3 regions of the Aminobacter sp. SR38 genome follow, and region 3 is predicted to be linked to each of the others. Evidence: riboswitches for the same ligand, from Rfam matches in the RefSeq annotation. Region 3 holds a riboswitch; each other region holds the start of a gene.

Region 1 (9,736 bases), 2.8 Mb from region 3:
TCCCGACTTCCGCTGGGAAGGTCAGATCGCCCGCGACAAGGTCATCCACGCCATCCGCCAGCCAACCGTCGGCGGCGGCTACATCTTCGACCGGCTGGAAGCGCGCGTGCCCGCCGCCACCGATCTGCGCGACTTCTTCCTTGCCTGCTACCAGCCCGACCACAATCCGCTGGTCGACGGCGTGCGTCGCATCGTTTCAGCCCATCTCGACGGCAGGGACGGCGTCAAGCTCGCCGATCTTGGCGCGGCACTGCGCGAGGTGCCTGTCATCTCGATCCGCAAATATGCCTATGAGCACGGCTTCGCCTTCTTCTGGCGCGAGATGAAGCTGGCCAATGCCGATTTCGACCATTGGTGCGACGAGATCGAGCGGGTGATCCAGGACTTCAAGGCGCTGCACTACGCCGTCATGAAGCTGGCCCAGACCGGGGACAGCAGCCTCGCCGACGACGTCTGGCTACGGCTCGACACACTGGACGGGCTCGAAAGGCGGATCAAAGCCAGGCTCGGCGAGGTCTTCCAGGCCTGGTGCGCCACAAAGGGCATTCCCTACACACTTCCCGCCGAACTGCTCGGAGCAGCCGAATGAAAATCTCGCTCTGCACCATCACCTTCCGCCATCATCTCGTCTCGCTCGAGGACATCGCCAGATGGGCTGGGGCCAACGACTTCCAGGGCATCGAGCTGTGGGGCGCGCATGCGCGTAACTTGGCCTACCAGCCGCAATGCGACGCCGACTGGCTGGCCGGGCAAGGGCTTTATGTCCCGATGGTCAGCGACTACCTGCCGCTCGACGGCGACGCCGAGACGCTGCGCAAGAAGACCGTCGACCTGTGCCGCCTCGCCCGGCATTGGCGGGCGGGCAAGATCCGCACCTTTGCCGGCAGCCGCGGCAGCCGGGATACCCCGGCCGAGGTCAGGCGTATCCTCACCGCGCGGCTGCACGAGGTTGCCGGGATCGCCGCGGATTTCGACCTCAAACTTCTGGCCGAAACGCATCCCGGCACGCTGGCCGATTGCGGCGCCTCGACGCTCAGGCTGGTCGCCGAGGTCGACCATCCGGCGTTCAAGATCAATTTTGACACGCTGCATGTCTGGGAAGGCGGCGATGACCCCGTAGCCGCGCATTCAGCGATGCGTCCCCATATCCGCCATTACCATCTCAAGAATGTGCGCTCGCGCGCCGATCTCAGGGTCTTCGAGCCGGCGAATGTCTATGCTGCAGCCGGCAGCCGCGAAGGCATGACGCCGCTGTTCGACGGCAAGGTCGACTACCGGCGCTTCCTTGCAGAGCTGCGCGACGACCCCACTGTCGAGGCCTCGCTCGAATGGTTCGGCAATGATTGTTTCAATGTCCTGCGCAGTGACCGACAAGCAATCAAGCGTCTGAAAAGCCCCAACGAAGTCTTGCTGCGCACCCGCAGCTTCTGATATGCGCAAAAGAAGAGTGTTGGGCGAAGGTTTTATTCAACCAACGCCCACCGACAAGGACGGAGATAACAGATGAAGTTTGTTCGCCTGCTGGCCACTCTTTCGGCGGCACTGGCTATTGCCACCGCACCCGCCCTTGCGGTCGAGATCACCACCGCAACCGGCCCCAAGATTATCGAGAAGGTGCCGGCCAAGGTCGCCGTCTATGACATCGCCGCGATCGATACGCTGAACCGCCTCGGCATCCAGCCGGCCGGCATCCCCGACAAGCTGTTCGTGCCCGAGCTAGCCGACGTCGCCAAGGGCGCAACCGTCGTCGGCACGCTGTTCGAGCCAGACCTCGAGGCGCTGAACGCACTCGCTCCCGACCTGGTGATCGTCGGCGGCCGTTCGTCGACGCAGGTCGAGGCGACGTCCAAGGTCGCACCGACGATCGACATGACCATGGACGGCGACGACCTGGTGACCCAGGCCAAAGCGCGCCTCGCCGCCTATGGTGAGCTGTTTGCCAAGCCGGACGAAGCCGCCGCTGCCGCCAAGGAGCTGGACGCCGCGGTCGAAGCCGCAAGGCAGGCCGTCAAGGGCAAGGGCAAGGCGCTGATCCTGATGACCAACGGCCCGAAGATCACCGCCTACGGCCCCGGCTCGCGCTTCGGCTGGGTGCACAAGACGCTCGACCTGGAGCCGGCTGTCGCCGACGTCGAGGCGGCAACGCATGGCGAGGCGATCTCGTTCGAATTCATCAGCAAGACCAACCCGGACTGGCTGCTGGTGCTCGACCGCGCCGCGGCGATCGGCTCGAACGACCAGGGCGCCAAGGCAACGCTCGACAACGAGCTGGTGGCCCAGACGACCGCATGGAAGAAGGGCCAGGTGATCTTCCTGCCGTCGCCCGACTTCTACATCGCCGCCGGTGGCGTGCAGTCGACGCATCGCGTGCTGTCCACCATCGAGCAAGCCTTCGCCAAGGCCAAGTGATGGTAGCGTTGCCCAACGCCCGGCTGCTCGTCGCCGCCGGGCTCGTCGGGCTTTTTGCCGTCAGCCTGAGCATCGGCGTCGATGATCTGCCGATGGGCAGCGTGTTCAGCGACGCTGGCGCACTGCAGCTTCTTTTGGTCAGCCGCCTTCCGCGAACCGTGGCCGTGGTGCTGACCGGCGCCGGCCTGGCGATTGCGGGGCTGGTGCTGCAGATCCTGGTGCGCAACCGCTTTGTCGAGCCGATCACCACCGGCACCGGCCAGAGCGCCGCGCTCGGCGTGCTTGCCGTGACCTTGCTGTTTCCGACCGCCTCGATCGCGATGAAGACGCTGGGCGCCAGCGTGACCGCACTTGCCGGCACGTCGATCTTCCTTGGCATCGCGCATCGGCTGCCGCCGACGCAGCCCTTTCTCATCCCGCTGTTTGGCCTCGTCTATGGCGGCGTCATCGGGGCTGCGGTGACGTTCATCGCCTGGCAGACCGACCTTTTGCAGTATGTCGACGTCTGGACCAATGGCGAGTTCTCCGGCGTGCTGCGCGGACGCTACGAGCTGCTGTGGATCACGGCTGCCATGGTGGCGCTGGCCTGGTGGGTCGCCGACCGGCTGACCATCGCCGCGATGGGGCGCGAGGTCAGCCTCGGGCTCGGCCTCAACTACCAACGCATCGTCCAGCTCGGCCTGGTCATGGTGGCGGTGATCTCGTCGCTGGCCGTCGTCGTCGTCGGCATGATCCCTTTCGTCGGACTGGTGGTACCCAATCTCGTTTCGCGCCTGATGGGCGACAATCTGAAGAGCGCCCTGCCTTGGGTCGCGGTCACCGGCGCTACACTCCTGCTGGCCTGTGACGTCGTCAGCCGCGTCATCCGCTACCCCTACGAAATTCCTGTCGGTACCGTGCTCGGCGTCGTCGGTTCGGGGCTGTTCCTGTGGATCCTGTTCGGGCGGGCGCAGCGTGCCTGACAAACGTCTCCTGATAATGGCTGTCGCAGCCCTGATCGCGGTGATTGCCTTCATGACCATCGGCCTGCGCGGCAACATCGCCTTCGCGCTCGAACTGCGCGCCGTGCGGCTGGTGACGCTGATTCAGGTCGGCGTCGCAATCGCAATCTCGACGGTGGTGTTCCAGACGGTGACCGCCAACCGGGTGCTGACGCCGCAGATCATGGGGCTCGACGCGCTTTACCTGTTCGGCCAGATGGCGCTGGTGCTGGCGCTCGGCAGCGTCGGTTACGTCGCGCTCGACCCGCGCCTGAAATTCGCCGGCGAGGCCGGCCTGATGATGGTCATGGCGCTGGTACTGTTCCTGCCGATGCTGCGGCGGCGGTTCGACATCGGCCTGCTGCTGCTGACCGGCGTCGTGCTCGGCGTGCTGTTCCGCTGCCTCGCCTCGCTTATCGCGCGGCTGATCGACCCGAACGAATTCGCCGTCGTCCAAGGTTCGAGTTACGCCGACTTCAACACGGTGCGGCCGGACCTGGTCGTCATCGGCCTGGTGGTGACGACGATTGCCGCCATCATCCTCTGGCGCCAGCGCCACCTGCTCGACATCGTCGCCCTGGGCGCCGACAGAGCCACCGGGCTTGGCGTGTCATGGACCAAGGCGCTGACCGGGCTGCTGCTTTTGGTGGCTGCCCTGGTTGCGGTGTCGACGGCGCTGGTCGGGCCGGTAACCTTCTTCGGGCTTCTGGTGGTGGCGCTGGCCGAGCGCATCGTCGATAGCCGCCGCCATCACCTGTTGCTGCCGGCGGCGATGCTGACCGCCGTCATCGTGCTGCTTGGCGGCCAGATGGTGCTGCAGCATCTTCTGGGCGGTGCCGCGACGCTCGGCGTCGTCATCGAATTCGTGGGGGGCCTCGTCTTCCTGGCCATGCTGATCACAACGAGCAAGCGATGATCGAGATCAAGAATGTTTCGTTGCGCCTCGGCGACACGCAAATCCTGGAGGATGTGTCGCTGACCATGCCCAAGGGTGGGGTGACCGCGCTGGTCGGGCCCAACGGCGCCGGCAAGTCGAGCCTGTTGTCGCTGATCGCCCGGCTGCAGCCGCTGCAGAGCGGATCGATCTCGGTCGACGGCCTGCCGGTCGACACGACGCCAAGCCGCCAGCTGGCCAGGACGCTCGCCATATTGCGCCAGGACCCGGCGGTGGCAAGCCGGCTCAAGGTGCGCGAACTCGTCGGCTTCGGCCGCTTTCCGCACCAGCGCGGGCGAATCGACGCAAACGACATGAAGCTGATCGAGGCGGCCTTGCAGCAGTTCGGCCTGATGGATCTCGCCGACCGCTTCCTCGACAATCTGTCGGGCGGCCAGCGCCAGCGCGCCATGGTCGCCATGGCCTTCTGCCAGGGCACCGACTACATGCTGCTGGACGAACCGCTGAACAATCTCGACATGCTGTTTGCCCGCCAGTTGATGCGTGACCTGCGCGCGGCCGCCGACAACGACAAACGCACCGTCATCGTCGTGCTGCACGACATCAATCACGCCGCCGTCTATGCCGACCGGATCGTTGCAATGAAATCGGGGTGCGTCGTCGCCGACGGATCGCCGGCCGAGGTACTTCAGCCCGACATGCTGGCCCGCGTCTTTGGCTACGGCATGGACGTCATCGACGTCGGCGGCGCGCCGCTGGTGCTGCACCACCGCTGACTTTTCCCAACTCCGGACGGAAAACGCTGCACGGTTTTCCTGACTTGCGCTACGCCTCGACCTCGATCGCCGACAGCGGCTTCGAGCAGCAGGCAAGGATGAAGCCATCGTCGATCTCGTGGTCGAGGATGCCGCCATTGTGGCTCATCTCGACCTCGCCGGAGAGCTTCCTGACCTTGCAGGTGCCGCATAGGCCGAACTCGCAGGCCGCCGGAATACGCACGCCCGAAGCACGCGCCGTCTGCAGCACGGTCTGGCCCGAGAGGCAGTCGGCGTCGACATCAGACAACGCGAAACGAACCGGCAGGACGGCATCCGGCACAGTCTCGCTGTCCTCGCCCGGCGTCGAGAACGGCGCGGGGACCTCCTCGACGGCAGGTGCGGCAAAGCTTTCCTGATGGTAGCGGGACATGTCGAAGCCGGAAGACTCGAGCATGCCGCGCACCGCACGCATGAAGGGGTCTGGGCCGCAGCAGAACACCTCACGCTCGCGAAAGTCGGGCGACAGCAACGGCAGTCGCACCGCATCGATGCGGCCCATATGGCCGAACCAGCCTTCGCGGCTCGACCGCTCCTCGATCATGAAACCGAGCGACAGTCCGGGCATGTGTGTGCCCAGCAGTTCGAGCTCCTTCCGGAAGATGATTTCTTCCGGACGGCGCGCGCAGTTGACGAAGGATACGTCCGTCCACGGCGCGCAGTCGTTGAGCCAGCGCAGCATCGACATCATCGGCGTGATGCCGGACCCGGCCGAGACGAACAGATATTTGGCGGCCGGATGCTGGTGCAGCGAGAAGTCGCCTGAAGGGCCATAGGCCTTGATGCGGACGCCCGGCTTCAGATGGTCGAACATCCAGCGTGTGCCGACGCTGCCCGCCTGCGCCTTGACGGTGACGGCGATGGAGAACGGCCGCGACGGGCTGGACGACAGCGTGTAGGTGCGCATGACGGGTGCCGGTTCGGCCGGCAGTTCGAGCGTCACGAACTGGCCCGGCTTGTAGCGGAACCAGGTCTGGTTGTCGGAGCGGAAGGTGAAAGTCCTGACGTCGGGCGCCTCGTCGGTGACGCCGATGACCTCCAGCACCTGGAGCCGGTCGTTCCAGGGCGCCATTTCGTCGAGGTTGCGGTAAAGGCCAAGCTCGGTCATCGCGTTCATGCCCCTCTCCCGGTCAGGCGACGTTGCGCAGGACCGGCTTGCCGCCGTCGGCCAGCCGCGGTTCGATGAAGCCGACGTACCATTCGATGAACTGCATGACGCCGCCCTCGTGTTCCTCCGAATAAGGCCCGGGCTCGTAGGCCGGCGATTTGATGCCGAAGGCATTTTCCTCGACGATGCGGCGGTCCTGGTCGTTGGTCTCGGTCCAGACATGGGTCAGTTCGGCCAGGTCGTAGTCGACGCCTTCGACGGCATCCTTGTGAACCAGCCATTTGGTGGTGACGGCCGTTTCCGTGGCGCTGATCGGCAGCACGCGGAAGGTGACGGCATGGTCGCCGAGCACATGGTTCCAGGTTGTCGGATAGTGATAGAGCAGCAGCGTGCCGATCCTGTCGGCCGAGACGCTGTCGGAGAGGTTTTTCCGCACTGCACGCTTGCCCGACATGGTGTAGCTCACCGCGTCACGCAGCAGTGGCGCGCGTGTCGCCCTGTACTGGCCGCCGGCATCGATGCGGAACTTGCTCGGCAACCCCACCGCCTCGCACTTTGCCCAGTGCGCCAGCATTTCGGGATCGCTTTCGGCGCCATTGACGCCGGTAACGTTCGGCGCCTCGGGAAAGGTCTTGCACAGCTCAGGGTGATTGCCGGCGCAGTGGTAACACTCGCGGTTGTTTTCCCAGACCAGCTTCCAGTTTCCCTTCTCGACGATTGTGCTTTCGAAGGCGACCTTGGCTTCGCGCAGCCGGTGCGGCAGCAGGTACGGCTCGACCATGCCCCGCATCGGCGCGAAGTCGGCGGGCTCGTCGGCGAGGCAGATGAAGATGTAGCCGCCGACGGATTCGCAGGCGACCGGCTTCAGGCCGAACTGGCTCTTGTCGAAACCTTCCGCCATCTGGCGCGCGAACAGCAGGCGGCCGTCGAGTTCGTAGGTCCACTGGTGATAGGGGCAGACGAGCTTGGCCGCCGTACCCTTGTCCGTGGTGCAGACGCGGCTGCCGCGATGCCGGCAGGAATTGTGGAAGGCGCGCAACTCACCCTTCTGGTCGCGGACGAGCACGACGGGATAGTCGCCGACCTGGACGGTGAAGAAGCTGCCCGGCTTGGCCAGTTCGCAGTCATGGCCGACAAACAGCCAGTCGCGGTACCAGATCAGCTCGAGGTCGAGCCGGTAGAAATCCGGGTCGGTGTAAAAGGGCTGTGCCAGGCTGAACCCGTCGCGGCGTCCGCGCAGCAGCTTCAGCATTTCGTTCTTCGCATCCATGTCCTGTCCTCGCACCAAGGACTGAACGGGTGGCTTGATTTGGGAAGAACGCCAGCCGGCGGACGCAGAGGTCCGTGCAGCAACGATCCGCCTCTTGACCGCCCACCGCGATCAGTCGAGTTCTGTCAGGTTCAAGGCTGGTTTCCGGGCTTCGGAGCTGTCCTTTCGGACTGTCTCGACACCTTCCCAGGCCGGCTGGCCCAGTGGTCTCCCGTCGAAACAATAACTCCGCCACCGTTGCGGGGGCAGCGCCGGCTTCTCACCGGCTTCCCAATTCTCCGCTTCGTCTCACACTCGAAGCAGCACCTTGAACATGACCGGATCAGACCACGGATTGGTGGCCGGGCACGAGCATGAAAACGACACGGGCTCAGCGCAAAGGCGACAGAGCCCATGTGATGTCACCGTGTTGCTATTCGGCCGCTTCGGCGAACGATGCCGGCACATAGTTGAGGATCGGCCCGAGCCAGCGCTCGACCTCGGCGATGGTCATGCCCTTGCGCCGCGCATAATCCTCGACCTGGTCGCGCTCGACCTTGGCGACGCCGAAATAATAACTCTCGGGGTGGGCGAGATAGATGCCGGAGACCGACGAGCCCGGCCACATCGCCATGCTTTCGGTGAGGCTGACGCCGGCGGTTTTCTCGGCATCGAGCAGGCGGAACAAGGTCACCTTTTCGGTGTGGTCGGGCTGGGCGGGATAGCCCGGCGCCGGACGGATGCCGCGATAGGGCTCACCGATCAGGTCGTCGGGCGCGAGGTTTTCATCAGGCGCGTAGCCCCAGAACTCCTTGCGCACCTTCTCGTGCATGCGTTCAGCGAAGGCCTCTGCGAAACGGTCGGCCAGCGCCTTGACCATGATCGAGGAGTAGTCGTCATTGGCGCGTTCGAAGCGCTCGGCGATCGCCACTTCCTCGATGCCTGCAGTGACCACGAAGCCGCCGAGATAATCCGGCTTGCCGCTGTCGGCGGGAGCGATGAAGTCGGCCAGTGCGACATTGGCCTTGCCGTCGCGCTTGGTCAGCTGCTGGCGCAGGGTGAAGAAGGTGGCAAGCTCCTCGCTGCGTGCCTCGTCGGTGAACAGCCTGACGTCGTCGCCGACCGAATTGGCCGGCCAGAAGCCGATGACGGCCTTGGGCGCGAACCATGTCTCGTCGATGATCTTGCGGAGCATCGCCTGCGCGTCGTCGAACAGCTGGCGCGCCGCGGCGCCCTGCTTCTCGTCCTCGAGGATCTTGGGGTAACGGCCCTTGAGTTCCCAGGTCTGGAAGAACGGCGTCCAGTCGATGTAGCGGGCCAGTTCGGCCAGGTCCCAGGCTTCGAACACCCTGGTGCCGAGGAAGGTTGGCTTCGGCGGCGCATAAGATGACCAGTCGACCTTGTGCGCATTGGCACGCGCCTTGGCCAACGGCAATCGCTGCTTGTCAGCTTCGGCGCGGTGATGGGCGTCGGCGACCTTCTGGTATTCGGCTTGCACCTGTTCAACGTAGCTGCCCTTGGCCTCAGGGGACAGCAGGTTGGAGACAACGCCAACAGCGCGGCTGGCATCGGTGACGTAGACTGTCTGGCCGGCGCTGTAGCGGGGATGGATCTTCACCGCGGTGTGGACGCGACTCGTGGTGGCGCCGCCGATCAGCAGCGGAATGTCGAACCCCTCGCGCTCCATTTCGGCGGCGACATGCGCCATTTCGTCGAGCGAGGGCGTGATCAGGCCGGACAGGCCAATGATGTCGACCTTCTCGTCCTTGGCAACCTGGAGGATCTTGGTTGCCGGCACCATGACGCCGAGATCGATGATCTCGTAGTTGTTGCAGGCCAGCACGACGCCGACGATGTTCTTGCCGATGTCATGGACGTCGCCCTTCACCGTTGCCATCAAAATCTTGCCGGCAGTCTGGCGTTCGCCATTGTCGATGCCGTTAGCGGCGTTGGCCGCCTTTTCCGCCTCCATATGTGGCAGCAAGCCGGCCACCGCCTGCTTCATGACACGGGCCGACTTGACGACCTGCGGCAGGAACATCTTGCCGGCACCGAACAGATCGCCGACGACATTCATGCCGGCCATCAGTGGGCCTTCGATGACGTGCAGCGGACGCTCGGCCCTCAGCCGCGCCTCGTCGGTATCGGCGTCGATGAACTCGGTGATGCCGTTGACCAGAGCGTGACTGATGCGTTGCTCGACAGGCCAGTCACGCCAGGCAAGGTCGCGCTCCTTGGCTTCCTTGCCGGCCGCGCCCTTGAAGCGCTCGGCAATGTCCA
Region 2 (9,736 bases), 2.4 Mb from region 3:
CGCGCAATTGCGGGCGTGGCGGACGACGCCGCGATCTGGTCGGACATAGATGCTCCCATTTGCGGCCCGGATCGCTTCCCCACGATCGAGCCGCCTCCTCCGTTTCGGGCGAGGTTGCGCAGTTTCTAATTCAGGGTCAAGGTACGTTTGGAATTACCCCGAAATATGAATGTGGACGGTGGGCCGTGGCGGCGACCTACTGCTTTTGCGGATGCGGGGTTGGCCGGATCATCGGGGAAGGTAGATCGCCCAAGAATGTGCCTGGGACGCCGCGGACACGGAAGTTCCACAGCCGTCGATCCAGGCGCTGGAACTCCCGCAAAGGGAGCTGCGCTGGCTGGACAATCAGTCGTGATGCAGGCAGTCGTCGCAGAGGCCGAACTTCCAGGCGGCAGCGGTGACGCCGATGAAGCGATTATGACAATGGACGCATTCCATGTTGCCATATCCCCGCGGCGAAGGCGGTGACAGAGATCTTTGCGCCGCGATGTAAGTCTCGCGCCGACGCACCAACTCTTCGCGGACATCACGCCGCGAATAGGATACTTGAATTGCCATGACTGCCACCGCCCACTGAACTGATCTAGCCCTGCGCAATAGTCGCTGATGTTTCCCTTGGGTCAATTAGATCGATGGATTGACGTGGATCGCAACAGGCTGTGTCATCCCATCGGACCTGTGCCCGACGACCCCAGGCGCCGCTGCCGCTGCTGAGCGTTTCAGCCTTGGCTTCCAGCCAGTGGCGGATATCGGCGGGAACATCCGTCGATCCGTTGAGCAGCGGATTGCGCGCCGTGCCTGGTAAAGACGTCGTGATAGTGGACGATCGACAACGGCAAGCGTTGCTGTTCGGCCGGAATCGGGTCGAACAGGTGGTGCGGAAAGTTGTGCGGTGCCGACAAGGTGCGCATCGTCAGGCCGCTGCCCGGCATGGCCAGCGACAGGCAGGCCTGCGAACTGTCCCACAGCTCGCTTCCCCGGGCGGAAACGACCCCGTGGCCCGCCTCGACACGATGGCTGACATTGGGCGCGAGCTTTGCTGCCACCGAACGCTCGAAACAGCCGAGTAGCCGAGGATACGGTCTTCTCGCCGAACCACGACGAGGCCGCCATATTAGCTCGCTTTGACCCCAGCCTTGTCGACGGTGGTCTCGATCATCGGCACCAGGTCGTAGTCGACGCCCAAAGTCCGGGACGGCGCCTGCCAATAACCGTCCCGAGGATCGGTCGTCGCGGCCATATGTGCACATGCCCTTGACGTCGACGGAGCCGAAGGGCGGCCGCAGCAACTTCCAGTGCCAGATCAGGTTCACGGCAGAACAGCATGTCGCTGTCCAGGCCGACAAAAGGCAGGGGCGAAAAGCAGATGGTGGCGGAACGACACGATCCCCCTTGTTTTCAATGGGCCTTCACCGCAGCACCTGCTTGCGGCCGGTGGGGTGGTAGGCAAAGTCGTCGACCACCGCGCCGCCGAGCAGATGTTCGGTGACTATGCGGTCGACGGCGGCCTCGGTGACCCCGCCGTAATAGGTGCCTTCGGGAAAGACCTGCAGCACCGGTGCCAGGTTACAGGGGCCAAGGCAGGTCGATTTGGCGCTCATCGTGCCGTCGCCGGTCACGCGCAGCTTCTGGCGGTCCTGCTGGTTGCGCAGGTGGCCCCAGATCAGGTCCGCGCCGGCGGCATTGCACGGGCCGCCCTGGCAGACCAGCACGCGGCGTTTCTGCGCCGGCACGAGCGAGCCCTCCGGCGCCAGCCTGTCGAGCGGCGGGATGGGCGGCGTCGCGTCGGCGCCGGTGACGAGGTCGGCCATCATTGCAGCCAGCAGCGGGCTTTCGGCGAGGCCCCGCGCGATGCGCACCGTCGGCCAAGGTGCCGCGTCCTCGGCCTGCCACCGGCGCAGCGACTTGGTGAGCCAGGCATTGAAGCTGGGCTCGATCGGCAGCATCAGCGGCAGGATGAGGATATCGGAGAAATCCTGCTGGCGAAGTGCCGCAAGCGCCTCGCGCAGCGACGGCGTGCCTTGTTCGGTGAAGCCGAAGCTGGTGTGATCGACGCCGGGCAACGCCGCGGCGAGATCACAGAGCTGCTGCATCTGCCTGTAGGGCGCGGCAGCAAAGGCCGACCTGGCGACGAGCACGATGGCACGTCTGGCCTGGGACTGCGCGGTCTCAACTTCGGTATTGTGCAAACGATCGATCCCTGGCCTGACTGCGGTCGGGATTGTCGCAACGCATGTTGGTGAAAGGCGATGGCCGATAGCGCCGCCTGCACGAACCTGCGCTCCGGTGGTACACCCCGCCCACGAAACATCACTCGGTCAGGCAGGTCTCCTGGCTCGCGGGTCTCGGCTCATTGCCTGCCTTCCCGGCCGTCGGCCAGTGACACAATCGGCAATGCGGCTCACCGCTTACAGTTGCGGGGCAGCTTCGGTTTCGCACCGAATTCCCTCTTAGCTTCCGCCCGAAAGCAGAAGAACCATAACCGCGCGGCAAGCTATATGCGGGCAGACGCAAGTCAAGGGTTGTCGATGGACAAGTACCTAGGCCAGCAATGCGCTGCCTTGCGATCGCTTGGTGTTGCTGCACATGGTCCGGCGATGGACGACGATTGCCAAGCAGCCCTTCCGATCATGACCGTGCGCCATCGGGGCGCACCGGTAGAGACCGGAGATGGACATGCACCACAAGCGGAATAAGCCCAGGAATGCCAGGGCCGGCTGCCTTCTGTGCAAACCGCACAAGGCGAACGGCGCCTGCCCGAGGCATATCGACATGAAAATCGGCAACCGGCGTCGATATGAAGCGGGAAGCTCGCAGCTGCGATGTGAAGGCGTCCGCGGCTGATAAGCTTGTCTGCGCGACATCGGATGTGCGAGGGGACGCGCCCGCCCATTGATTGGGGGGGCAGGGCGGGCGCTAAGCTCGGGTGGTCCAAGGTGGGGTAAGGACGAGGTGAGCCTGTAGGTCGTTTAGAGGTTCCTAACGTAAGGTCAACCAACGCCAGCGAGCGGACGGCGCGGTCGTTCAACTTCTCGTGTAGAGCGGCTGGATCGCAAGCGGCGTCGAGCCCGTTCAGGGCAATCTGAGCGGCCGTCCACCGGTGCGTTGCCAGGACACCGGCGAGTGTCGTGAGTTACCGCCAACGTGAGACGCTGGAAACGGCCACCAGGCGGGTCGCCAGAATGATTGCAGAGCAGCTTTGGCCTGTTTTCGTGGGCACCCCACCAATGTGGCCCGGCATGCAATCGCGACAGCCACAGGTGAGGATCGGAGGTGTCGATGATGTGCGCGGCGGCGGCTCACCGCGTGGGCGAACGCTTCGCCGGAGGCATTGGAGCAGGCGCGCGACGAGCTTGCCGCACATGCGCGCCGTTGGCAGTGAGGACTGAAGTTACCGCTTCGCGGTGTCCGCGCTGCTCGCCAGGCTGGCCGGAAGGGGCTTGCTCGAGCATTTCAGATGCATGTTCCGGGCGAATTGCTTGCGCATCTTGGCGCGATGTTCCTTACCGGCCATGGCGATGCCGAGCCCGTATGGGCCAAGCAGCAGCCCTGCCGATACGCTCAGCGTTTCTTTCTCTTGCGCTGCGTAGTTCGCCGCCTCAACTCGAGCTTTCGTGCAGTCCGCTGACCGCCATTTGGGATCCTTGGCGGAGAGTGTGGTGGCATAGTCGGCAGGCTGGGATGCACAGCCGGCAACTGCGAGCATCGTCACCGCAGCGAGCAGTTTGGCCTTCATCTATGAGTCCTTGCTAAACATCCGTCCATCAACACCGACAGGGCTGATTCCGCAAGGGGCGGTGGCAGAACACCAACCTAGGAATACGCCTCTTTATCATAAGGAAACAAAGTTGCCTGAATTGAGGGCGTCGGCTATGCAGGGGTGTCTTAAGGGAGGAGAATACCATGGCGAACAAAACAATCCTCAAATTTGGCCAGCCGGAAGGTGCCGATTCCAACGACCTACCGGGATGGGTGGTGGTCGACGGAAAGCCGACGATGAAGACGGCCGTCCAGCATACGACCGGGGATGGCAAGGTGCTGTCGGGAACGTGGCAGGCCACGCCAGGCACCTACCACGCCAGCTACACCGACTACGAGTTCGTCCACATGATCTCGGGTCGCATCATCATCACGCCGGATGGCGGCACGCCCGTCGAGGTTGGGCCGGGCGACGCGTTCGTCGTGGAAGCGGATTTCAGGGGCACCTGGAAGATCATCGAGCCGGTGACGAAGCACTTCGTCGTTACGCTGGGATCGTAGGAAACACCGCGCAACCGGCGGGGATATCTCCATCGGCTGTCGAAGAAGGCTGCCGGCCGGCTCGTGCACGCGGGCGAACGCCTGATTGATTCGACCTGGTTCCGACAGTGAGCGGAACCAGGCGCACCGGTGATGCCTTGCTGGCTTAATTTCCTTGGGAAAAGGCTGGTGCAGCTTTGAATGATCAAACAACGCGAGATGCATCGCGCATGTTGCGTTCCCCGGCCGAGAATGAGCACCTTTCCAGGCTTTGCGGCCAGGACTGATCGCTCGCTGCGCGACCACCACAACATCACCGTCGACCTTGTCCGCAGCTACTGCGAGCCACCACCTGTGCTTGCAGAAGGTTGACCTTTGCCCGAGCTGGTTTATTTAGGCCCCGGGCAGGTATGGGGTGGTAATTCATGTTGGCAGTGGTGAATTCGCTGTGGATCGGCAACAGATTGGGGCCGGTCCACGCGGGGTGTCTGAGGTCGTTTCTTCGAAATGGGCATCGTGTCGTTCTGCATGTGTTTGACCGGCCGGAGGACGTGCCTGAAGGCGTCGAACTTTTCGACGCCCAACGGTTGATGGCTCGATCGGAAATCGTTGCGCATGAGACGACCGGTAGCCTGGCTTTGGCGTCGGATATCTATCGGTACCGCATCCTGCGGGCGGGCCTCGGCATATACGTGGATTGCGATGTCTATTGCCTGAGGCCGATCCAGCAGGAGGAATTCCTCTTCGGCTGGGAATCCGACAAGGCGATCAATGGCGCCGTGCTGGGGCTGCCTTCGCAGCATCCGGCGCTCAATGAGCTGATCGCGGCATCCAGCGATCCTCATTTCATTCCATGGTGGTATCGAAGCACAAAGAGACGGTTGCTGCGCCTGCGCAAGGCCATGCGCCTGCCTGTCCCGGTATCCCGCCATCGTTGGGGTGTCATTGGACCGCAACTGTTGACCAACGTCACCCGGCGCCACGAAATTGCAGCTTCGGCCAAGCCGATCGATGTGTTCTATCCGGTCAGCTACCAGAACACCAACCTGCTCTTCGATCGCGGGCTGTCCTGGCCCGATATAGCAACCAATCGGACGCTTGGCGTTCATTTGAGCGCGTCGGTCATATCAGGACGCGAAATCATACGCGGCAGCCTTCTGGACGCCGTTGTCACTCAATAGCTCGTTTCGAGACTGCACTGATGTCGCTGAAGAGCCGGCTAAGCTCCTTTCGTCGTGTATATCTGACTGCGCGCACCGTCGACACGCCGCCGACGCTTCTGTTCTGGTGGGGAAGCTACGGCTACAGGGGCGGTCCGACGATCGGCGACCTGATGGCGGTCGACAACCTGTCATCGAGGCTGCGTCTGGGCGGCGTCGAGCACGCCGTCATTTCGCATCCGGAACTGCAGATTCCGGGCCATCTGCCGGTTGATGATCTCTATGCGATCAAGCCTGCGAAAAAGCTCGTGTTCGTCTGTGGTCCGATCACCTACAGTCGCGACCTGAACGACCTTTTGTCTGTCCACAGGCATGCGACCAAGATCGCGGCAGGCGTCAGCGTCCTTCCCAATCACGCCAGGATGAATCGCCGCTTCCATCACATTGTTGGCCGTGATGGCGTCGATCCACCGTATTTCGATCTCGCCGTTTCGGAGGCCGTTGAACCCACTGGAAAGGAGCGGCTCGAGACCGCAGGTGTTTGCCTGCGTGGCCCTCAAGGCGAGTATGGCGCCAGGCGAGTTGCGATGGCACCTCAGGCATTGGCGATGTTCCAAGATGTGGTGCGCGGGTCGACGCTACACCCGATCGAAATCGACACGGTGCTATCACCTGAGAATGGTCCTGGGAAGATCCATGCCGGGTTCGCACGATCCGACATCGTGCTGACGACCCGCATGCATGGGGCGCTGTTGGCGCTCGCCGCAGGAAAGCCGGTGATTGCGATCGATCAGGTTCCCGGTGGAGCTAAGGTTTCAGCCGTGGTCGGCAGGACCGGTTGGCCATTTGTGTTCCACGCGGATAAGGTGTCTGCCGAAACGGTGCGGGCGGCTCTTGACGAATTGCGCACCGGCAATTGGCGGGCCCAGCTGGTCGGAGCCCAGGCCAGGATCCGTACGCTTGTCGAAGATGCTCTCGCGGCAAGCGTCGACGCCATCGCGGACTGATCCGTCTGCACCTCGTGGGGCGAAGGACAGTCCCGAAATGGGCATAGATTTCCGATGCCGCGTGGGCATCTTGAAGGAGCTGATTTTCCTGGGAAACTGGTGCCGCTTGCGTGACTCGAACACGCGACCCATCATTACGAATTTTATCACGACGTGTTTCCCCCGATGCGCCTCAAGTTTACCCATTCTTGATTCAGCGAGATAAATCAATGGATTGCTGCTTTATCTCATTTACCGGCGCTTGACGGGAGCGGCGGAAATTTGATTTCAGTTGGTTCCGCCGTTGGACCACATCTTCCGGGATTGATGGGGTCACGCTTTGCCGAAGCTCACCAAGCGCATTGTCGACGCACTCGAACCTGACCAGTCTGGCGAGCAAAGTCTTTGGGACACGGAGCTTAAGGGCTTCGGTGTCCGCATGATGCCCACCGGGGTGGCGTCGTCCATCATCAAGTACCGTACCGTCGAAAACCGCCACCGCAAGATGACGCTAGGGCGGGTTGGGACGCTCACCCCTGACGAGGCCCGGCAGCTTGCCCGCGAGAACCTGACAGAGGTCAGCATGGGCGGCGACCCTTCTGCAGAAAAGAAAGCAGCTGCGCAAGACCGCTATCCTCTCCGAGGTCTGCGACGAATATCTGAATGACGCGAAAGCCCAAGGCGATGAGGTTTCCAGTCGCCCTCAAGGACGGTGGCTGTGCCTCCCCGTCCTAGATATTTGCCACCGTATCGCTGTTCCGTCGCGGGAACCTCTCGTTTGTATTCTTCGAACATCGCGGAATCCGTGACATCGACGTCGGCGATGAAGTACGCGGCCATGACGTATCTCCTTCAGCGCTGAGTGCCAACTGATTGTACGCCTTAGGAGCAAGGGGCGATGCCTCGATTCATTAGTTTTCGTTGATATGCCCGCCAGACGGGCATAAGCTGGATATGGCATAGGGGCCGTGCCTCCCAAGATGCGGCGTTTCATACGTCCAACGGAGGCTTAGATGAAAAAGCTTACCACGCTCACGATTGCTCTTGCGCTTGCTGTCTCGGCATTTTCCGCCCCTGCTTTTGCGGTGAAGAATGGTTTTGACAGCGAGACCACCACCACATCGGGACAGGGGAATGGCGGCAACACAAACGACAGCGCCAATCCCGACAACAGTGGCCAGACAAGCACCACGACCGAGACGTCTGGACCGCACGGGCAACTGAAGCAGGGCGAGACCTCGTGCAATAATTGCACGACGACAACGACGACTGATCTGCCCGGTAAGAACAGGTAGGCGCTCAGGGGGCAGGGTAACCTGCCCCTTTAATTGCCGGGCGCCACTTCGGTTGCCGAGCGTTCACGTTTGACTTAGGTCACGCGCTCCCGTCTGTCTCTCCGTCTTCCTCGAGGATGCGCACCGGCAGGTAGTCACCCCTTTTGCAGCCACTCGCGGCTGAGTTTACCGGCCGTTAACGCTGCCGCGGCACCATGGCTGAAGCGGCCATGTTTGCAGTACCGCCGACTAACCACCCAATCACCCCGCTGCCGAAAGGTGGCGGGCCTTTTTGGTTTTTTGGGGAACCTCAGCCCAAATCGTGGATTATCAGAAAGCCTGCACAAGGCGACGTGGTCCTGTCCCTTTCGGCCACGTTCAAGGTGAAAGCCTGCCGGAGTTTTACCCACGGCAGGCTTTCACATATCTCGGAACCATTCCCGTATTGCCGAATTTATGATGCCGGAGCGACCCGACAACCCCCCGCCGTCGCTCGCTCCTGAGCAGCAGGCCTGCCGCTTCTTACCAATCGGAAGCGGTAGGCCTTTGCGTGAAAAAGGTAGGCGAAATGACCGACGAACCAAGGGAACCGCTTAGCATGGGAGACTTCTTGGTTCGTCGCTTGATGGAAGAGACCGGCATCACTGAACAACAAGCTCGTAAGCTTGTTGCGGATCTCGGATATCAGTGGTCATCCCTTGTAAGGGAAGCCCGGTTCCTGGCGAAAAAACGCTAACGCCGGTACGCTTGGTCCTATCCGACCTTCCTGATGCGCCCCTTGTCGATCCGAAATATTCCGCTCGCGCCACCCTGGCGCTCGAAGTCGGTTTGCAGCTCATCCCAAATGCCAAGATGCTGGCCGCAGTCCTCACACGAGATTGGCGTATCCGGCTCTACATTCTCAGGGATACGTAGGCGAATAGTGCCGCAATGAGGGCATTCGAGCTTATGATTGAGGTACTGAGCGTCGCCCATGATCAGATCCTCCGGCTATGCCTAATCGTATTCAGGCGAGGACGGATTTCAAGGGGTGAGGATTGCGGAAGCGGCCCGCTTGGTTGTTGCCAAGTCGGGCCGCCCGCATTGCGTGGTGGGGTGGGCATGGCAGCCGACGCAATACTCAACTCTTGGATTTAGGCCTTGCATCGACGTCGCACCTCACCGTGCAAAGCCTACTGTTGCTCGCGCGGGGGTTGCGGGCAATAGCCCAAAGGATGAGGGCAACCTAGCCAATTCGTAAGCGCTGCCACCCGCACATCGAGGATCGGGCTTGCCGGCAACGTTTGCCATCACTCCATGTCGGGGACTTCGCCGGCCCTGTAGAGGATCGTGGGCTCGCCATTCAAGTCTTCCCGATGTGCAATGGCGCCAAACTTGGGAAGACCAGTCACGAGTTGCACAAGGCTCCGTTGCCCTCGGTGATAGGGCACTGGCACGCTGATCGTCCAGCTCTGGACCGACGGCCTGCCGAAAACGCCAATGGATTACACCGCTCCCGCCATGGTCCTGCTGCGCTCAGCACAAAAAAACCCCGGCCGAAGCCGGGGCAAAGAGCACGGATCAGTCGCGCTTCAAAACTTGTATGAGAGACCGACACGGACAGCATGGAACTGCGGGTCGTGGTCATAGGTAAAGCCTGGGAAAGCGACGGTCGACAAATTGGAAACGCTCCCGAGGTCGGTATACCGATATTCCAGACGTGTGGTGATGTTGTCCGTGACGGCATACTCAATGCCCGCGCCCGCAGTCCAACCGACTTTCGTCTCGTCAAAAGATTCAAACGTCGTGCCCGCGCTGACATAGGTATATTCGAGGTTGGCAAAGGCGGCGCCTACAGTGCCGTAGACCAGCAGACGCTCCATCGGAACGAAACCAAGTCGGCCACGAATGGACGCCTGCCAGTTCATATCGAAATCAGTGCCATTGCCGTTGTCGAGGCGGTATCCACCATCGACAGCGGCGAACTCGAAATCGCCCTCGATACCGTAGACCATCTGTCCTGACTGCCAGTTGTAACCGGCGTGGACACCCCCAATAAAGCCATCGCTGTCGAGGTCTTCATCGAAACCAGTGGCGA
Region 3 (9,736 bases):
CGCAATCCATGCCGCCGACGCGGAAGCGTGTCTTGCCGTGGCTGGCGTCGTTCATTTCAGGTCCTTTCAATCCTATATGAAGCGATGCTAGAATCTCTAGCCACTAGAGGATCAAGAGGATTTTTCGATGAATCTGCCGATTGGCGAATTGGCGCGGCGAACCGGTGTCAAAGTGCCGACGATCCGCTTCTACGAACAGATTGGGCTGATCGCCGCGCCGCCGCGCACCGAGGGCAACCAGCGCCGCTATGGCAAGACCGAGATCGACCGGCTGAATTTCATCCGCCACGCCCGCGAACTCGGCTTCGAAGTCGATCACATCCGCGAACTGCTTGCCATGTCACAGGAGCCGCAGGCCTCCTGCCATCAGGCCGACAGCATCGCCCAGTCGCATCTGCTTGAGGTCGACCGTCGCATCGAGAAGCTCAAGCGGCTGCGCGGCGAGCTCGCCCGCATGATCGACGAGTGCGGCCATGGCCGTATCTGCGACTGCCGCATCATCGAGGTTCTGGCCGATCACGGCCACTGCGCCGCCGATCATGTGGCCTGATTGAGACAGGCGCGCGCCGCCTGTTCGAAGTGCTGCGTCCGGGCCGTATTTCATTTGATATTCCGGCCCTTTGCGGGCTAGGGATAACCCACCTCGAATCCCGAAATCCGCAAGCGGGAAGCGCCGATGGAAGCCCGACACGACCATAGCCACGGCGCCGACGCCGCTGACGCTGTCCGCGCCGAAATCTATGGCGATGACGGGGTGATTCTCGCGCCGTTCCTGGCCCATATCGGGGCGGCAATCGCCGACCGCGATACGCTGACGCTGAAGCGCGACGTCTCCGTCCTGCACCAGTCCGAACTTGGCGACCTGCTGGAGGCGCTGCTGCCGGAACAGCGGCTGGCGCTTGTCGAGCTGATGGGCTCGGACTTCGACTTCTCGGCGCTGACCGAGGTCGACGAGGCGATCCGCCTCGACATCGTCGACAACCTGCCCAACGAGCAGATCGCCCAAGCCGTCCAGGAACTCGATTCCGACGACGCGGTCTACATTCTCGAGGATCTCGACACCGAGGACCAGGACGAGATCCTGGCGCAGCTGCCGTTCACCGAACGTATCCGGCTGCGCCGTTCGCTCGACTATCCTGAGGAATCGGCCGGCCGGCGCATGCAGACCGAGTTCGTCGCCGTGCCGCCTTTCTGGAGCATAGGCCAGACGATCGACTATCTGCGCGACGACAAGGACCTGCCCGACCGCTTCAGCCAGGTCTTCGTCATCGACCCGACCTTCAAGCTGCTCGGCGCTGTCGACCTCGACCAGATCCTGCGCACCAAGCGCGCAGTCAAGATCGAAGAGGTGATGCACGAGACGCGCCATGCCATTCCTGCAACGATGGACCAGGAAGAGGCGGCGCGCGAATTCGAGCAATACGATCTGCTTTCCGCGGCCGTCGTCGACGAGAACGAGCGTCTTGTCGGCGTGCTGACCATCGACGATGTCGTCGACGTCATCCAGCAGGAGGCCGAGGAAGATCTGCTGCGCATGGGCGGTGTCGGCGACGAAGAGTTGTCCGACACGGTGGCGGCGACGTCGCGTTCGCGCGTGCCCTGGCTGCTGGTCAATCTCGGCACCGCTTTCATCTCGGCATCCGTCATCAGCCAGTTCGGCGCGACGATCGAGGAAATGGTGGCACTGGCGGCACTGATGCCAATCGTCGCCTCGCTCGGCGGCAATGCCGGCACGCAGACGATGACGGTGACGGTGCGCGCACTCGCGACCCGCGACCTCGACATCTACAATGCCGGCCGCGTCATTCGCCGCGAGGTGATGGTCGGTCTGCTCAACGGCGCGGTCATCGCGACCATCCTGGGCCTCGTTGCCGGCCTGTGGTTCCACAACCCGGACCTCGGCTTCGTCATTGCAGCGGCGATGATCCTCAACATGCTGGCGGCGGCACTCGGCGGAATCCTCATTCCGTTGCTGCTCGACAAATTCGGCGCCGATCCGGCGATCTCGTCATCGATCTTCACGACGATGATCACTGACGTCATCGGCTTCCTGGCCTTCCTCAGTCTCGCCACCTGGTGGCTGCATCTCGGAACCGCTCCGGGATAGTTGTGCTCGATTGACTTTTACGTAAATCGCGTGCCAGACTCCGCGAGGGATCGGTGACGGTTCCTCGGCTTGCGCGGATCAGTCGCGCGGCATGATCGCCTCGGCTAGTGCCCGGCATGAATTTGAGGCGGGGCGATAGCGTCCGCCGGGTGGAGAGACGATGCGGGAATATTACTCGATTACCGAACTGACCCGGGAATTCGACATTTCGACGCGCACGCTGCGCTTCTACGAGGATGAGGGGCTGGTCCAGCCCGTCCGCCGTGGTCGCACCCGCCTGTTCAGACCATCCGATCGGCATCTCATTCGCCAGATCATGCGCGGCAAAAGGCTCGGCTTCTCGATCAACGAGATCCGCGAGATCATCCAGATGTATCGCGAGCCGCCCGGCGAAGTCGGTCAACTCAAGCTGATGATCAAGCGCATCGAGGAGAAGCGCGAGGACCTGCGCCAGAAGCGCCGCGACCTCGAGGAGACGCTGGCCGAGCTCGACCAGGCCGAGGAATCCTGCGTCGAGCGGCTGGTCGAACTCGGCGTCAACACCTGACGCCCGATCCGGTCACGCTCTGCGGGCGGCAGCCCGGACTCGCCTACGGCATTGTGGTATGGTCAACTACCCCTCGGGAGTAGCTCCAATGTCCATGCTCGTCAGGACGGTTCGCGACTGGCCGGTCGTGAGCTTCGTGCTGCTGGCATTCACGATCACCTGGATAGGCTTCATTCCGTTCTATCGGGCAGGCGGCGAAGACATCGCCTGGTTCACCTTCGGCCCGTTTGTCGCTGCCATCGTCATTTCGGCTGTCCTGGGCGGCTGGCCAAGGGTACGTGCCCTGCTTGCCTCGGTTGTTAAGTGGCGTGTGCCTCCGGTGTGGTACCTGGTGGCGATCGGCATGCCGCTGGCGGTGCAACTGCTTGCGATCTGGCTCAATCCGATGTTCGGCTCGGCCCCGCCAGACTGGGCGAATGTGCCGGCCGTCACGGAAATCGCCGTCATGGTCGCGTTGCTCATGGTTTTCAGCGGTCCGCTTGGCGAGGAGCCGGGATGGCGGGGCTTTGCACTGCCCTTGCTTCTCGGCGAGCGCGGAGCGCTGAATGCCAGTCTGGTGCTCGGGCTGATCTGGGCGGCCTGGCACCTGCCGCTGGTGCTGCTGAACGACTACAGCATTTCCAGCGCGCTCAATGTCATGGCGGCAGCGGTGGTGTTCACGTGGCTGTACCAGAACTCGGCCGGAAGCGTGCTGCCGGCGATCCTGATGCATGCATCTCACCAGAACAGCGTCCGCTATCTCGGCCGCGTGTTTGAAGGCGGCGATGCGGCCCAGCATCAATGGATCGGCTTGATCTTATGGCTGGTGTTCGCGCTGGCGATCGTCGCCGTCTATGGGACGAGCAGTTTTCTCCGAAAGCAAGCGACCGCCGTCGCCGGTTAGATCCAGCGCCGGACCTTCTTCGCGTAATCGATGTATTTCTTGCCGAAACGTGCCTGCAGGTGCTTTTCCTCCGGTACGATGGCGAGCTTTTGCGTGGCAAAGGCGGCAATGAGGGCCAGCGCCAGGAACCAGACATTTGCGGTGATCAGCCCGATGGCGATCATCAGCAGCGTGTTGGCGAAATAGATCGGGTTGCGGGTGAAGGAGAAGGCGCCCGACGTGACCAGATGCTCGGACGGCCTGTCGGGGCGGATGGTGGTCTTGGCCCGCTTCAGCGTCTGCATGGCCGAATAATAGATCGCAACAACGCCGGCAACCGCCAGCCAGCCGGCGGCAAAAAGCAAGTCCGACAGCGGTTCGGTGATCCACGGCAAGGGATAGAGCAGTCCGAGCACCGCCGCCACCACGATTGCTGCGAGGTAGAGGATCGGCGGCCATGGCACCTTGCTGGGGGCGGCGTTGGGATTGGTCACTGCGCTCCTCCTGGTATCGTCTGATTTTCGGTGCTTGTCGTGCACATGGCGGCGGTCTGCCCGACATGGGCCTTCAACTTCGGGCTCTGGTCGGAGGCATAGAGCCGATCGAACGAATCATCCTTCTGCAACTCGTCGAGCATGCAGACACAGTAGCGCGAGCAGAAATCGGTGTCGCGGCTCTGCTCGCAGGAAAGCTGGCAGGATTTCAGGAAAGTGACCTCGCGGGTTTCGACCGGGGCCGGGAAGAGCTGGGCGAAGAGCCAGACCAGCGAGATCATCACCGGCTGGTGAATGAGGTAAAAGGCAAGGCTGTGGCGACCAAAGAAGGAGAGGGGGCGCGACCAGGCGCCGGGCTGAAGCCGCGCCATCTTTTCGATCAGGCCTGCCCTGAGCGCCAGTCCGGCGACGCCGATGCCAGCCAGCACCGCGCCGAAGAAGGGGAACAGCGGGACGAAATCGTTGGAGCGCGGGTTGGCGGTGGAAAGGCCGATCCAGACCAGGGCCGGGTGATTGAACGCCTCCGAGCGCAGATAGTGGGGTGCTACGATCACCAGAGCAGCGGCGATCAGCGTCAGCACCGGCGGGACGCGTAGGAAGGCAAGGCCAAGCACGCTGGCGAGCGCGATATGATGCAGGATGCCGAAGAAGATGAAGGTGTCTGGCGTGGCGAACCAGGTGGCGACGGTGATCGCTAGTGCCGCCGCTGTCACCATGGCGAGCCGCCTGAAATAGCCGGGCCAGCGGATGCCCTTGGCATGTGCCAGCACCAGGCTGACACCGACGAGGAACAGGAAGCTCGAGGCGATGCAGCGCGCGAACAGCTTCCAGTTGCCATAGGCGGTCATGCCCGGATCGGCATAACCGAAGAATTCGAGGTCCCAGGCGAAGTGGTAGATCGCCATGGCGATCAGGGCTACGCCGCGGGCGATGTCGATGACCGATACGCGCCGAGAAGGTGCTTTGATCTGGTCGGGGTCCGGTTGCATCGTCATGTTGTTCGCTTCTGCGTTTTCGGGTGTTGCAGCGCCCATGCAGCACTATCATGGTTGAAGCGGGGCGGAAGAGAGCAGAACTGTCTGTCGTGCACAGGGTTAAGCAATTGATGGGGCGGGCATGAGCGGACGAAAGATGGCGCTGACCGAGGAGCTGGTGGCGCGTTGCCATCGCGAGGTCGCTGACACGGGCCCCGACCCCGATGCGATGCATCTCGACGACGCCGACTATGAGGTGATGATCGACGAGACGCTTGCCGCGCGTCCCGGCAATGGACCGTTGTGGCTGTTTGCCTATGGATCGCTGATCTGGAAACCCGAGGTGGAGCACACCGACGAAAGGGTGGCGCTGGCGCGCGGCTGGCACCGTTCGTTCTGCATCAACATGACCCGCTGGCGCGCCACAAAGGCTGAGCCTGGACTGATGATGGGCATGGATCGCGGCGGCCAGTGCAAGGGCGTGGCGCTCAGGCTGACGGACGGCGACCGCCGCGAGCAGCTGGACAAGCTGTTTCGCCGCGAGATGACGCTGAAACCCTCCACCTACAAGCCGCGCTGGCTGAAGCTCGCCACCGATGAAGGTCCGTTGACCGCGCTCGCCTTCGTCATCAACCGCAAAGGCCACGCCTATGCCGGCGCGCTGGGCGAGGACGCGGTGGCGGAGCGACTGGCGACGACCTGCGGCCATTGGGGTTCGGCTGCGGACTATCTCTATAATGTGGTCAGCAACCTCGAGCAGCGGGCGATCCACGACCGGCATCTGTGGCGGCTCCAGCATCTGGTGGCCGAGCGAATCGTGGCCCGCGGATGATCGCCGGAACGCCGCTTTCGAGCGCGGCGGCGTCGGAATTTGGTTTGCCGCCCAAGCCATTTGTTTCTATAGTTGCGGCGTCGTCGGTTCCGTTACGGAATCAAGAGGGAATGCGGTAAGGGCCATTTGAAGGTCCAAAGCCGTGGCTGCCCCCGCAACTGTATGCGGTTAGCTCTCCTCAAATGCCACTGAAGCTTGCTTCGGGAAGGCGGGGAAGGGTGCCGATCCGCAAGCCAGGAGACCTGCCGGCGACAGGCACTTATCTCTGTGCCCTCGGGTGGAGGGCGAAAGGACTTGTGATGAACACTGTTTCTGCTCTCGGCACCGACGTCTCTTCGCAGTCGCGTAGCATGCAGCTGGCGCTTGCCGCGCTGCTCGGCCTTTTCGTTGTTGGCTTCCTCGGGTTCTCGCATATGGACGTGGTGCACAACGCTGCCCACGACTATCGCCACTCGATGGCTTTCCCCTGCCACTAACCAAGGCGATCCAACAATGTCCATCTTCAGAAACGTCGTGTTCATCGCGGCGATCAGCGGGCTATTGGCAGGCGTGGTCCTTGCCGCACTCCAGACCTATGCAACCGTCCCGCTGATCCTCAAGGCGGAGACCTATGAGAACGCCGGCGGTGGCCATGAGCACGCCGCGGCACCAGTTGCCGGTACTGAGGCGACCGCCCCTGCGGCCGGCGCCGAAACCACGGCGGCACAGACTGCGGCGCCAGCCGAAGAAGAAGCCTGGGCTCCGGCCGACGGCGCTGAACGTTTTGCCTATTCGGCGCTCGCCAATATCGTCAGCGGCATCGCTTTCGGCCTGATCCTGATCGCCGTTTCCGAGTTTGCCGGTGGCATCGCCAACTGGCGCCAGGGCGTGTTCTGGGGCTTTGCCGGCTTTGCCGTGTTTACCCTGGCTCCCGGTCTTGGCCTGCCGCCGGAGCTGCCGGCGATGCCGGCCGCCGATCTTGGCGCACGCCAGATCTGGTGGACGCTGACCGTCGTCGCCACCGCGGCGGGTCTCGCGCTGATCGCCTTCAAGCAGTCGCTGCCGCTGGCGATACTCGGTGTGGTGCTGATCGTTGCGCCGCACATCGTCGGTGCACCGCAACCGGAAAGCCACGAGTCGCCGATTCCAGCAGACCTGCACCACAGCTTCGTCGTCGCCGTCACCATCACCAATCTGGTGTTCTGGGTCGTGCTGGGTGCGGTGGCGGGCTATGTGCGCAACCGCTTCATGAGCGAGCCGGCGCCGTCTCTGAACAGCCGCCTTGCCTGAGATGCTGACCCTCCTGCTCGGCGGCGCGCGCTCCGGCAAGAGCGCGCATGCCGAGCAGCTCATCACCCAATTTCCTGCGCCGTGGACCTATGTTGCCACGGCGCAGGCTTATGACGACGAGATGCGTGAGCGCATTTCGATCCATCTGGGACGCCGTGGCGAGGGCTGGCGGACGCTCGACGCGCCGCTGGATCTGGTCGGCGCGCTCGCCAGCCTGCCCGATGGCGCGCCTGTTCTGGTCGACTGCCTGACGCTTTGGCTTACCAATCATCTGCTGGCCGATCATGACGTCGAGGCCGAATGTGCGGCGCTCGTCGAGGCACTGTCGCGTCCGCGCGGGCCGTGGTTCGTGGTCTCCAACGAGGTTGGGCTCGGCATCGTGCCCGACAATGCACTGGCCCGCCGTTTTCGTGACGATGCCGGCAGGCTCAATCAGAAGGTGGCGGCCGTGGCCGAAGAGGTGCTGTTTCTTGTCGCCGGCCTGCCGATGAAGGTGAAATGATGAAGACGATCGACGAGCAGGAAGCCGAACGTCACCGCGCCAAGATGGCCAAGCGCAAGGCGGTTCAGGATGCCGAGGTCGCCGGCAAGACCATCGTCGAGAAGGGGCTGCTGATCGTCAACACGGGTCCCGGCAAGGGCAAGTCGACCGCGGCATTCGGTCTGGCGCTGCGCATGCTGGGTTATGGCCAGCGGGTTGGCGTCGTGCAGTTCATCAAGGGCGCCTGGCATTCGGGCGAGCAGGACGCATTCGCCGCCTTCGGTGACCGCGCCGTCTGGCACACGATGGGCGAGGGCTTTACCTGGGAGACGCAGGACATCAAGCGCGACATCGCCGCCGCCGAAGCAGCCTGGGCAAAGGCGCAGGAACTGCTGGCCGACCCGACAATTTCGCTTGTCGTGCTCGACGAGCTCAATATCGCACTGCGCTATGACTATCTCGATCTGGAGGCGGTGGTCGCGACGCTGAAGAACCGTCGCGAGGGCCTGCATGTCGTGGTCACCGGCCGCAACGCCAAGCCGGCGCTGGTCGAGGCTGCCGACCTTGTCACCGAGATGGGCGCGACCAAGCATCACTTCTCGGCCGGCGTGAAGGCTCAGAAGGGAATCGAGTTCTAGCGCTGCTGTGTCAGAGCCAGATGGCGAAGCCGATCAGGCCGATGGCGCCGACCAGGATGGCGTCGGCGGTCCAGTAGAGGCGGAGTGCTGCGCGGATATCCCGGGCATTGGCGTCCCGGCGGCCGCCCGCGCCCATGAAGGCGTCCTCGACCAAAACGCCGCCATAGGCGCGAGGGCCGGCAAGGGCGAGGCCGAGCGCGCCGGCCATGGCGGCCTCGGGCCAGCCGGCATTGGGTGAACGATGTTTTTGGGCGTCGCGCCAGACGGCCTCCCAGGCGGCCTTCGGGTCGGCGCCGGGCACGAGAAAGGCGGCGAGCACGATGGCAAGCGCGGTCAGGCGTGAGGCCGGCAGGTTGATGAGGTCGTCGAAACGGGCGGCGGCCCAGCCGAAGGCTCCGTGGCGGCTGGTGCGGTGGCCGATCATCGAATCGGCGGTGTTGGCCGCCTTGTAGGCGGCACCTCCAGCGAAACCTGAGATGGCGAGCCAGAAGGCAGGTGCGGTGATGCCGTCGGAGAAGTTTTCGGCCAGGCTCTCGATTGCGGCACGGCTGACGCCTGCTTCGTCGAGACGCTCGGGGTCGCGGCCGACGATCTGCGACACGGCCTTGCGGCCGGCAATGATACCGCCGCTGTCGAGCGCGTCGGCGACCGCCTTCACATGGCTGCCGAGGCTGCGCTGGGCGACGAGGCTGGAAGCGGCGATGGCGGTCAAGAGCATGCCGAGGGGCAGCAAACCGAACAGCCGCTCCAGGGCGAAGGCGATTGTGGCGGGCACTGTGACGATGACGACGAGGGCGGCGACACCCCAGATGCGGCGCTGAGCGTCGGTATCGGTGGCTCGGTTGAGGCTGATGTCGAGAAAGGATATCAGCTTACCGATCCAGATGACCGGATGACCGATCTTGCGCACAAGCCGGTCCGGATAGCCGAGACCGAGTTCAACCAGAAGCGACAGGAAGGCGAGCGGAAAAGACATGACGCTTCTTGCAGGACGTAGGACAGGGACCGTGGACCACGGCGGCAGCCTGGAACGGGCGAGGGCGCTGTTTCCGGGAGCGCCCGAGCCATTCGTCGACCTGTCGACCGGGATCAATCCAAACTCCTATCCGCTTTTCGAGCTGCCTGCCACAGCCTTGTCGCGCCTGCCCGAGCCGGGTCGGGCGCGCGACCTCGCAGCGGTTGCCGCAACTGCTTACGGTGCGCCCTCGGCCGCCCATGTGGTGCCGGCGCCGGGCACGCAGATTCTATTGCCGCGCATCGCCTCGCTGGTGCGGTCCGGCCGCGCCCTCGTGCTCGGGCCGACCTATCAGGAACACGCCCGCGCCGCTGCGATCGCCGGTCATCAGGTGGCCGAGACGCGCGATTTCGGGCAGCTTTTCGACGCCGACCTCGCCGTCGTGGTCAATCCGAACAACCCTGACGGCCGTGTCGTGCAGCGCAAGGACCTGCTTGAACTGGCCGCCAGCCTGCGCGCCCGCGGTGGGCTTCTGGTCGTCGACGAGGCGTTCATGGACGTCGGCCCGCAGGCGCAG

What was found. Region 3 has a riboswitch for cobalamin ahead of IG197_RS25605 (CbtB-domain containing protein). Riboswitches for the same ligand answer to the same signal wherever they lie in the genome.
Region 1: it holds a riboswitch for cobalamin, as region 3 does, so the genes downstream of both, IG197_RS11910 (aromatic ring-hydroxylating dioxygenase subunit alpha) here and IG197_RS25605 (CbtB-domain containing protein) in region 3, are expected to answer to the same signal.
Region 2: it holds a riboswitch for cobalamin, as region 3 does, so the genes downstream of both, IG197_RS09605 ((2Fe-2S) ferredoxin domain-containing protein) here and IG197_RS25605 (CbtB-domain containing protein) in region 3, are expected to answer to the same signal.

Annotation. Positions count from the first base shown of each region.
Region 1 is NZ_CP062112.1:2,415,769-2,425,504, forward strand. Features, by position in the region: gene IG197_RS11875 (DUF6005 family protein) at 1-589, shown strand, start outside; gene IG197_RS11880 (sugar phosphate isomerase/epimerase) at 586-1,431, shown strand; gene IG197_RS11885 (siderophore ABC transporter substrate-binding protein) at 1,504-2,409, shown strand; gene IG197_RS11890 (ABC transporter permease) at 2,409-3,371, shown strand; gene IG197_RS11895 (iron chelate uptake ABC transporter family permease subunit) at 3,364-4,305, shown strand; gene IG197_RS11900 (ABC transporter ATP-binding protein) at 4,302-5,060, shown strand; gene IG197_RS11905 (hybrid-cluster NAD(P)-dependent oxidoreductase) at 5,110-6,207, opposite strand; gene IG197_RS11910 (aromatic ring-hydroxylating dioxygenase subunit alpha) at 6,230-7,477, opposite strand; cobalamin riboswitch at 7,595-7,802, opposite strand; gene metH (methionine synthase) at 7,890-9,736, opposite strand, start outside.
Region 2 is NZ_CP062112.1:1,964,959-1,974,694, reverse strand. Features, by position in the region: gene IG197_RS09620 (fatty acid desaturase) at 1-47, opposite strand, end outside; gene IG197_RS09615 (hypothetical protein) at 346-558, opposite strand; gene IG197_RS09610 (hypothetical protein) at 720-1,046, opposite strand; gene IG197_RS36645 (hypothetical protein) at 1,115-1,240, opposite strand; gene IG197_RS09605 ((2Fe-2S) ferredoxin domain-containing protein) at 1,410-2,189, opposite strand; cobalamin riboswitch at 2,304-2,496, opposite strand; gene IG197_RS09600 (hypothetical protein) at 3,392-3,736, opposite strand; gene IG197_RS09595 (cupin domain-containing protein) at 3,904-4,260, shown strand; gene IG197_RS09590 (glycosyltransferase) at 4,665-5,420, shown strand; gene IG197_RS09585 (polysaccharide pyruvyl transferase family protein) at 5,441-6,406, shown strand; gene IG197_RS09580 (Arm DNA-binding domain-containing protein) at 6,726-7,052, shown strand; gene IG197_RS09575 (DUF1330 domain-containing protein) at 7,016-7,180, opposite strand; gene IG197_RS09570 (hypothetical protein) at 7,399-7,680, shown strand; gene IG197_RS09565 (hypothetical protein) at 8,228-8,395, shown strand; gene IG197_RS09560 (hypothetical protein) at 8,413-8,634, opposite strand; gene IG197_RS09555 (outer membrane protein) at 9,231-9,736, opposite strand, start outside.
Region 3 is NZ_CP062112.1:5,229,158-5,238,893, forward strand. Features, by position in the region: gene IG197_RS25565 (heavy metal translocating P-type ATPase) at 1-55, opposite strand, end outside; gene IG197_RS25570 (helix-turn-helix domain-containing protein) at 128-550, shown strand; gene mgtE (magnesium transporter) at 677-2,107, shown strand; gene IG197_RS25580 (MerR family DNA-binding transcriptional regulator) at 2,268-2,654, shown strand; gene IG197_RS25585 (CPBP family intramembrane glutamic endopeptidase) at 2,782-3,537, shown strand; gene IG197_RS25590 (isoprenylcysteine carboxylmethyltransferase family protein) at 3,534-4,010, opposite strand; gene IG197_RS25595 (DUF1624 domain-containing protein) at 4,007-5,005, opposite strand; gene IG197_RS25600 (gamma-glutamylcyclotransferase) at 5,127-5,816, shown strand; cobalamin riboswitch at 5,884-6,081, shown strand; gene IG197_RS25605 (CbtB-domain containing protein) at 6,116-6,292, shown strand; gene IG197_RS25610 (CbtA family protein) at 6,309-7,085, shown strand; gene cobU (bifunctional adenosylcobinamide kinase/adenosylcobinamide-phosphate guanylyltransferase) at 7,087-7,587, shown strand; gene cobO (cob(I)yrinic acid a,c-diamide adenosyltransferase) at 7,587-8,204, shown strand; gene cbiB (adenosylcobinamide-phosphate synthase CbiB) at 8,215-9,180, opposite strand; gene cobD (threonine-phosphate decarboxylase CobD) at 9,212-9,736, shown strand, end outside.